Regions from separate parts of the Clostridium neuense genome, predicted to be linked through region 1. Evidence: riboswitches for the same ligand, from Rfam matches in the RefSeq annotation. Region 1 holds a riboswitch; each other region holds the start of a gene.
The links. A riboswitch is a leader RNA that binds a small molecule or an ion and turns the genes downstream of it on or off. The one in region 1 is predicted to bind S-adenosylmethionine.

Region 1 (3,287 bases):
CTATTGTATGTGGAGCTAAATTGCTATTGCCTATTTTTAAGTATGGCTGTATTGTAGGAGTAACATAGCTTACGTTCCCGGCATCTGTAGATCCAAGTCCATATCCAAGTGAAGTATCCATATCTATACCAATCAATTTTGCATTTTCAGCAAAGAGCATGTCAAAAGTTCTATTTATTAGAAAATCATCAATTTGATTCTGAAAAAAGGAGGTTTTTAATTTTGTGCCTGTAATTAAAGCGGCACCTTTAGCAATATTTATTACCTTTTGTGTGGTTTCATTACAGGATTTTCTGGTTTCGGCCCTAATAAAAAATTTGGCTTTTGCATATTCAGGAACTATATTTGGAGCATCACCGCCATTTGTTATTATTCCATGGATTTTTATATCATCTGTTAAATGCTGTCTTAAAGCATTTATTCCATTAAAAAGCTCAATTACTGCATTTAGAGCGTTTATTCCTTCTTCAGGTGCAGCGGCAGCATGAGCAGATTTACCAAAAAATTCGAAATCTATTGGATCTAAAGCAAGACATTTACCTGTTACAGAGTTTTTATTCCATGGATGAACTATAAGACATGCATCCACATTCTTAAATACATCATTTTTAACAAATGTTGCCTTTGCACTTCCGTTTATACCACCTTCTTCAGCAGGGGTTCCAAAAGCTACTATTTCACCACCAATCTCATCAATTAAATTTGAAATGGCAACGGCAGCAGCTACACTTGCGGTTCCTATTATGTTGTGACCGCAGGCATGACCTATTTTTGGTAGAGCATCATATTCTACAAGAAAACCTATTGTTGGACCAGGTTTTAATGATTTTTTTCTTCCAATAAAAGATGTAGGATGACCAAAAAGTGATTTATCCAGTGAAAATCCTTCCTTAGATAAAATAGTAGATAGGAGCTTTGAAGCAAAATATTCTTCATTACCTATTTGTGGATTTGCGTGGATGTCATGACTTGTGCTTATGTAAAAGTCTTGTTTTTGGTCGATATCATCTATTAATTGTTTCTGTAGGGCATTTATATTTTTAAAATTTATACTCATATAAGATTCTCCTTCTTTGTTAAAATATAATGCTATAATTTACAAACATCAATCCAGGTGGCATTAGTTAGATTTTTTATATCATTTGGCGAAATTTTTAAAGCTGTATTTTGGGAACCAGCTGCCGGATATACATATTCAAAATCCTTTATTAAAATATCAAGGTAGATATCCATAGTTGTTTTGAGACCAAAAGGACAGACACCACCAACAGGATGACCAGTTATTTCATAAACTTCATCGTGATTAAGCATTTTTGCTTTAGTTTTAAAAAATTCTCTGTATTTTCTGTTGTCAACCTTAGCATCGCCGCGGGTGACAATTAGAATAGGGGTATTATCCTTTAATTTGAAAGCAAGAGTTTTTGCTACGAGTTCAGGTTCAATATGAAGTGTTTTAGCAGCAAGTTCAACAGTGGCACCACTATCTTTAAGTTCAAAAATGGGGTCTTTTAATCCTCTTTCAGTAAAAAAGTTATGTACGCTTTCTAAGCTCATTATAGTCACCTTCCTTAAAAAAAATAAAATCTCCTTCATAATAATAAGAAGAAGATTTTTTTAAATTAAAAATTCAAATATAAAATTTTCTCCTTATCTTTCAGAATATTCTGTGGAATTAGCACCATATATGCAAATGAGGCATATTGGTTGCTGAGATTTCATCGGGCCATTCCCTCAATCTCTCTTGATAAGGTTATTTAATTGTGGATATTCGATTAATACTTAAAGTTTATACATATGTAAAGAAAATGTCAATATTAATATTATTTAGAATCACTAAAGCAATTATCAATAATTTTTTCAGCAAGTCTTTTTTGAAGATTTGCATTTAAGATAAGTTCAAGCACTAGCAAAAGAAGCTTTTCATTATCATTAAAGTTTTTGCTATTGCTTTTTATTGCTTCGAACATATCATCTAAGTTCATTTTAAAGCTTTTGGATGATTTTTTTTGAAGCTCTAGGAAAATATTATATATCTCTGTGTAATCTATATTATTCTTTTCCTTTTCATATATAAAGTTCATTAGTTTCCCAATGTCATTTATAGATAGAGTTTGTTTGAGATGATAAATCCATATAAGAACCATCATGTGCTCTTTACTATACTTTTTTTTATTTGGAGAAGGTACCACTTTGTCCTTAACATAATTATTTATCATTGTTTTGGATAAAATTATATCGTCCTTATTCCTTTTGAAGTCTGAAAGTTTACTATCCATAAAAGAGGTTACCTGATCCATATATAAATCTATATCTGGAATTTCATAATCTTTAATTTCATTATAGTTTATTATTTCATAGGCCAATTTTTCAATTTTATCATATATAGTGTTATTCATATTATCACCCACTACAGTATATAGCATTAATTACTATGTTTCAATATATAAATATATTTTTATCATTTTTTTAGATATTCGAATATAATTCGCCTAGGCAGCAAAATATAAACATAGAAAATAAAATTTAGATGTTGAAATAAATCAGTAAACATCTTATCATATTATTATAGTATAACATAGTTTTCAAAACTACATAATACAATATAAGAGGTGAAAAGTATAATGCTAAAATTAAAAGATCCAGTTAGTGGATTAACACATTTATTTGCTGCATTGCTATCTGTTGCTGCACTTACATTTATGGTTCATCAGTCTGTTATTACTGGTAATAATGTAAGCCTAGTTTCTTCAATAATATTTGGAGCAAGTTTGATTTTCTTGTATTCAGCAAGTGCTTCATACCACCTTATAAATATTTCTAAAAGATTAACAGCAGTACTTAGAAGAATAGATCATATGATGATATTTGTTCTTATAGCGGGAACATATACTCCTGTGTGCCTTATAACTTTAAGCGGAAAAACCGGGAAAATGCTTTTTATAGGCATTTGGGCAATAGCAATCTTGGGAATACTTTTTAAAGCTTTTTGGTTTAATGCTCCAAGGTGGCTGTATACTCTGTTTTATATAGCTATGGGGTGGATAATTGTGTTCGCGTTTTCACCCATAAGCAGATCTATGGCAGTGCCAGGTATAGTACTTATGGTAGCTGGTGGGATTGTGTATAGCCTTGGAGGAATTGTATATGCTTTAAAGTGGCCTATAAAGAATGCAAGATATTTTGGATTTCATGAGATATTTCATTTGTTTGTTATAGCAGGTAGTATGCTTCATTTTTTTATGATATACAAATATGTTCTGTAACAATTCTTCGTCGCATTAAAAAAT
Region 2 (3,287 bases), on a different contig from region 1:
ATACGAAAGAACTAAAGGTTCACTTGAGCTCAGAAAAATAATAAGTAATTATGTGAAAAAGTTTGGAATTAATGCTTCACCATCCTCTATTTTAATTGTTTCAGGATCACTTCAAGCACTTCAGCTTATTTCCATGAGCATACTTAAGCCTGGAGATGATGTATTAGTAGAAAAACCATCATACATCAAGTCAATTAATGTTTTTGAATCTGCAGGTATGAAGCTAAAAGGAATATCTATGGATATGCATGGTATAGAGATAAGAGAAATATTAAAAAACATAAATAAAGAAACACCAATTTTATATACTATACCAACTTTTCAAAATCCTACGGGTATAGTAATGAGTGAAAATAGAAGAAATGAACTTATTAAAATATGCACAAAAGAAAGGCTTCCAATAATTGAAGATGATGCTTATAGGGAGTTGTGGTTTGATAAAAAGCCTCCACAAACTTTAAAATCTAAGGATAGAAATGGAATTGTGCTTTATATAGGAACAATGTCAAAATGTCTTTCTGCAGGTATGAGGGTTGGGTGGGTCATTGGACCTGAAGCAGTTATAGATAGACTCGGAGATGTTAAAATGCAAACGGATTATGGAGCCAGTTCACTTTCTCAATATGCTGCGGCTGAATGGATTTCAAGTGGACTATATGAAAAATATATTGAGAAGCTTAGATATGAACTTAAAAGTAGAAGGGACTTTACTATAAATCTACTTCATGAGTATTTTTATGATCTAGCAGAATGGAATGTGCCTAAGGGTGGATTTTATATATGGTTAAAGCTGAAGGTCAAAATAGATGTAAACAAGCTTTTCAATTTGTCCTGGAAGCAGGGCATTCTTATTAACCCAGGCTACATATATGATTTTCATAAAAATAGTAATATAAGAATATCTTATTCCTATGCATCATATAGTGAAATGCATATAGGAATAAAGAAACTTTCAGAAATTGTTAGAAAGCTAATTTGATTATTTTAAGGAGGAAATTTTATGTATGTTTTTTCAATTGTACTTATAGTGTTATCAAACGTGTTTTATCACATATGTCAAAAGCTAATACCAGAGAAGGCCAATCCTTTTTCTGCATTAGTTATAACATATTTTACTTCGGCTATTTTTTCATTAATAGCATTAATTTTTGATAAACATGGCAAAGGAATTTTTGGTTCCTTTAAAGATTTAAATTGGACAAGTGTAGTTTTGGGAATTTCAATAGTTGGATTGGAATTTGGATTTTTAATGGCATATAGAGCTGGGTGGGATATTAGCGTAGGTTCTTTAGTGGCGAATATAATTCTTGCAATTGTACTTATACCAATAGGAATTATATTTTATAAAGAGGGATTTGGAATTAATAAAATAATAGGAGCAGCTTTCTGCATTATTGGTTTAATATTAATAAATAGAAAATAGATTATATTAGTAGGAATTATGCATAATTATTAAAAAATAGTGTTTGATTTAGTAAATATATGTTTGTGTAAACGTACAATAATTATGTATTGATAAAAATATATAACAAAAAATCAGAAATTTAAATTTATTGTATTTGACACTGAAAATCTTTTTTTGTATAGTGTGTATAACAAAATTGAATAAAATCCTTATCGAGAGAAACTGAGGGGCTGGCCCGATGACGTTTCAGCAACCAGCATGTTTCATTTGCATGCAAGGTGCTAAATCCTGCAGATTAATTCTGAAAGATGAGGGAAGGTATTAATAATAGACCCTTCCATGGGTTTTTTTATTACTATTATCCTCTTCTTTTGCGAAGGGGATTTTTTTATTATAAATTTTAGGAAGGGGGATTATTGTGATAGAACTAAAAAATATAACAAAGGTTTATGAGGATGGAGATAAAAAGGTACATGCTCTTAAAGATATAAGTTTAGAAGTAAAAAATGGAGAGGTTTTAGGTATTATTGGATACAGTGGTGCTGGCAAAAGTACCCTTGTAAGGTGTATAAATTTGCTTGAAAAGCCTACCAGTGGAGAGGTTATAGTTGATAATAAGGATTTGACAAGGTTATCACCAAAGGATTTAAGGAAAATAAGAGAAAAAATAGGAATGATTTTTCAACATTTTAATTTAATGGCTAGAAGAAATGTATTTGAGAATGTAGCCTATCCACTTAAAGGTAAGGGGTTAAGCAAAAATGATATAGCTGAAAAGGTAAATAGTCTTTTAGAATTAGTGGGCTTGAAGGAAAAGGCTTTAACTTATCCATCACAGCTTAGCGGCGGTCAAAAGCAAAGAGTTGCTATTGCTAGAGCGCTTGCTAATGATCCACAGGTTCTTTTATGTGATGAAGCTACTTCTGCTTTAGACCCTGAAACTACTCAATCTATATTAAAGCTAATCAAGGAAATTAATGAAAAGCTTGGGCTTACAATAGTTATTATTACGCACCAAATGGATGTTGTTAAAGATATTTGCGAGAGAGTGATTGTAATGGAAGAAGGGGAGATCGTTGAGAAGGGAGATATAGTGCAAATATTTACTAATCCTAAAGCAAAGATGACTAAAAAATTTATGGCTACAGTATTTCATTATGATAAGGTATATGAGCTTATTGAAAGTAAAGAATTTGATAGTCAATTTTCAGAAAATGATATAGTAGCAAGGTTATCTTTTGTGGGTTCAAATGCTGAAAAAGCTTTTATTTCACAAATTTCAAAAAAATTCAAGGTGGATGCAAATATAATCTCTGGAAATATTGAAATAATACAAGGTATACCTGTAGGAAATCTTATTCTTAAATTTAGTGGTTTTAGTGAAGGAGTTAATAGAGCTATTGAATATTTAGGTGAAAACAACATATATGTGGAGGTGATAAAGCATGGAGAGTCTTTTGAACACGATTATGCCTAATGTAGTAGAACTTTTTCCAGATATGATAGCAGCACTTAAGGAAACATTAATAATGGTAGCTATATCAGGAATTATTTCTGCAGTTATTGGAATACCTGTTGGGGTAATTCTTGTAGTGACACGTCCTAAAGGTATATTGGAGAATAAGGTAATTTACAGTATAGTTGGCAAAATAATAAATGCATTTCGTTCAATTCCATTTGTAATATTGATTGCAGCAATTATACCATTAACAAGACTTTTAGTTGGAACAACAATAGGAGTAAAGGGTGCTGTAGTGCCTCTTGTTTTTGGAACAGCACCCTTTGTTGCAAGGCAAATAGAATCTGCACTTCTTGACATAGATAAGGGAGTTATTGAAGCAGCGGAAGCTATGGGCTCTAGCCCTTTTGAAATAATATATAG
Region 3 (3,287 bases), on a different contig from region 1:
ACCTGTGTGCGGTAGCACGCTTAAATGCTCTATTGTTGATATATATACTTCTATGAGAATAACAGATGATTTAAATAGGGGAATGTCCACTTTCTATGTTGAGCTTGTTAGAATGAAAAAAATGATAGAAAATATAAAAACAAAGCGCCCTATGATTTTTTTAATAGATGAAATATTCCGTGGAACCAACTCAAATGATAGAATAGTCGGAGCAAAGAGTGTACTTAAAAGTCTCAATGAGAAATGGGTATTTGGACTTATTTCAACGCATGATTTTGAATTATGTAGTCTTGAATACGATGATAAAAAGAGAATTAAAAATTATCATTTTTCTGAAAGTTATGAGGGAAATAAGATAAAATTTGATTATAAGCTAAAAAAAGGACGTTCAGATACAACTAATGCTAAATATCTCATGAAAATGATTGGAATTGATATTATAGAATAAACTTTTTAAAATATAGTAATTATATAGAAAAAACATAGTATATATATAAGGTGACGATATATACAAGGAGGAAATTTATGTACAAAGAAAGAATATCAGTATTTAAAGTTCTTTCAAATGTTTTTTCTATGGGGGCAGCTAATATAATAAAATTTGTTGTAGCTATGGTTATACCAGCTTTGGCATTTTTGCTTATGAGCTTTTGTTCTGGATTAATAATCGGCAGTGCGGCCATAATGTCAGAACACTCTGCTGGTGAGATTTTATTGTGTGCGATTATTACCCTAGTAGTAACTTTTGGAGTTTGTATACCATTAAGTATAGGAATATATTGTATATCACGAAATTATCAAGATAAACATGAAATTATATTCTCAGATATATTTGTATGCTTTAAAGAAAACATTATGTTAAAGTCAATAGGATTAACATTTCTTTTAGGATTAATATTAGTTGTAGGTTATATATTATTTATAATACCTGGCATAATACTTACGTACATGTTTATTTTTGCATTTTTTGTTATGATAGATAATACTGACCTTGGTATACTAGAGATTATTAGTTTAACTGCAAAGCTTACAAAAGGTTACAAACTTAAAATTTTTGGCTATAATATAATACTTGGAATTATACCGGGGATTTTATATATGGTACTTCGTGGAAGCACATTAGGCTGCATAATATATTTTATAATTTCTTTAATTGTATCAGCTGTTAACTTATTGGGATTAAGCTTTTTTTACATGGATAGCTTAGATTGGTTTAATAATGCAACAAAAGAATAGAATTTTCAAATATTAATTGACATGATATATAATTAATTGTATAATTAACTAAACATATAAGAATACTATATAAAATCTTATCAAGAGTGGTGGAGGGACTGGCCCTGTGAAACCCGACAACCGGCATTACCATTAGATGTACGGTGTTAATTCCTGCAAAGCAATTTGGGAGATAAGAAAATGGTGATAAAATTTGTTATTAAGCTGTTTTCTTTTTGAGGAAACAGTTTTTTTATTTTTAGGGGTGATATTTTGAGTGGAAAAGATAGGATAGATACTGTAAAAAAACAGAAATTGGCTTTAGAAAATAATATACAAGGAGAAAAAATTTTAGATATTGGTGGAGGTGGCGAAGGAGTCATTGGAGGAATATATGGAAGAAAAGTAATTGCCGTAGATAAAAGGCAGGATGAACTTGACGCTGCAGCAGAAGGACCAATAAAGATGGTTATGGATGCTTCAAATTTAACTTTTAAAGATAAAAATTTTGATGCAGCTACTTCATTTTTTACAATGATGTTTATTGACAAGGACGATCATAAAAAAGTATTTGATGAAGTATACAGAGTTTTAAAAAATGGCTCTAATTTTGTTTTGTGGGATGCTGTTATTCCAAAAGAGGATGATAGCAAAAAAGATATATTTCTTATTGAACTTGAAATAGCTACACCTAATGGATTAATCGAAACCTCCTATGCTGTAATGAAGAAAAATAATGAGCAGGATATAAAGTATTTTAAGAAATTAGGGAAAAAGGCTGGGTTTAAAATTGAAAGTGAAGAGGATTACGATAAAACTTTCAAAATAGTGTTTAAAAAATCATAGCAAAAAAATATGATTTATATGCAATTGACAAAATTTGAAACAAAAAGTATAACTATATTATTTCTATAAGAGTAATGTACAAGGGGGAAAATTGATGAAAAAGAAAAATATATTGAAAAATTTTATTGTACTAATTTGCATTTCAACTTTATTAGTATTATCAGCATGTGGTAAGGAAGGTACTAGTAAAACTGCTAAAAGGGTAATTAATATTGGAATAACTAATTCGCCAGGAAATCTTAATCCTATAGATCCAGCAGATACATCTTCTGGAATTGTTGCTTCAATCTTGTTTGAGCCACTTATGGATCTTGATAGTGATATGAAATATAAACCAATGCTAGCTGATTCGGTTAAAACTAATGATAATAAAGTATTTACTGTTAACTTAAACAAGAAAGCAAAATGGACAGATGGAAAGCCTGTAACTGCCGATGATGTAATTTTTACATTAAAACTTCTTACAAACTCTAAAATATCATCTATGGCGGCATCAAATTTTAATATATTAGAAGGACTAGATGATAAAGGCTTTACACCTTCTGAAGGAAGTGATTTTGCTGGGGCTAAAAAAATTGATAATCATACAGTACAGTTTACAACTAAAGCTACAGTTTCATTAATATTGTTTGAGGATTCAATTTGTAAAAATCTAAGAACTGTGCCTAAGCATGAGCTTTCAAACATAAAGCCAACTGAAATTTCTAAGAGTCCTTTTATTCAAAATCCAACTGTTACGGATGGAGCATTTTCATTTGTTAAATATGAAAGAGATCAATACATACAATTAAAAGCGAACAACAACTATTATAAGGGTGTTCCAAAGCTGGATCAATTAAATTTTAAAGTTATGCAGGGCACTAATCTAGCAGTTGAATTGCAAAAAGGTGAAATTGATATGAATATAGGTGCTATTCCTGTAGATGATTATAGTAAAGTAAAAAGTTTAAATAATGTAAAAACTTTTGCAGGCGAGCCTAATAATCTTCAATTTTTGTTTATAAATGAAAAGGCAGTACCTAATGCTAAAGTTAGAAAAGCAATTTCTTATGCCATAAATAGAAAGCAAATTGTTCAAAACCTTTTAAAGGGTGAAGGAAAAGCTATAGATGGTTTCTTCTCAGAAGGTAATCCATATTACAATAAAAATATACCACAAGTAACTTATGATGTAAGCAAAGCTAAGGCACTTTTAAAAGAAGCTGGCTTTGATTCAAATAAAACTC

Region 2: it holds a riboswitch for S-adenosylmethionine, as region 1 does, so the genes downstream of both, ACJDT4_RS22325 (methionine ABC transporter ATP-binding protein) here and ACJDT4_RS08220 (YbaK/EbsC family protein) in region 1, are expected to answer to the same signal.
Region 3: it holds a riboswitch for S-adenosylmethionine, as region 1 does, so the genes downstream of both, ACJDT4_RS03525 (class I SAM-dependent methyltransferase) here and ACJDT4_RS08220 (YbaK/EbsC family protein) in region 1, are expected to answer to the same signal.

The regions. Positions count from the first base shown of each region.
Region 1 covers NZ_JBJIAA010000006.1:64,841-68,127, reverse strand. The annotation lists gene ACJDT4_RS08225 (M20 family metallopeptidase) at 1-1,057, opposite strand, end outside; gene ACJDT4_RS08220 (YbaK/EbsC family protein) at 1,090-1,554, opposite strand; SAM riboswitch class I at 1,645-1,751, opposite strand; gene ACJDT4_RS08215 (DUF1836 domain-containing protein) at 1,821-2,396, opposite strand; gene trhA (PAQR family membrane homeostasis protein TrhA) at 2,622-3,263, shown strand.
Region 2 covers NZ_JBJIAA010000027.1:10,603-13,889, reverse strand. The annotation lists gene ACJDT4_RS22335 (aminotransferase-like domain-containing protein) at 1-979, shown strand, start outside; gene ACJDT4_RS22330 (EamA family transporter) at 1,001-1,423, shown strand; SAM riboswitch class I at 1,612-1,720, shown strand; gene ACJDT4_RS22325 (methionine ABC transporter ATP-binding protein) at 1,824-2,882, shown strand; gene ACJDT4_RS22320 (methionine ABC transporter permease) at 2,851-3,287, shown strand, end outside.
Region 3 covers NZ_JBJIAA010000002.1:255,781-259,067, reverse strand. The annotation lists gene ACJDT4_RS03535 (MutS family DNA mismatch repair protein) at 1-448, shown strand, start outside; gene ACJDT4_RS03530 (DUF975 family protein) at 526-1,236, shown strand; SAM riboswitch class I at 1,311-1,415, shown strand; gene ACJDT4_RS03525 (class I SAM-dependent methyltransferase) at 1,489-2,061, shown strand; gene ACJDT4_RS03520 (ABC transporter substrate-binding protein) at 2,156-3,287, shown strand, end outside.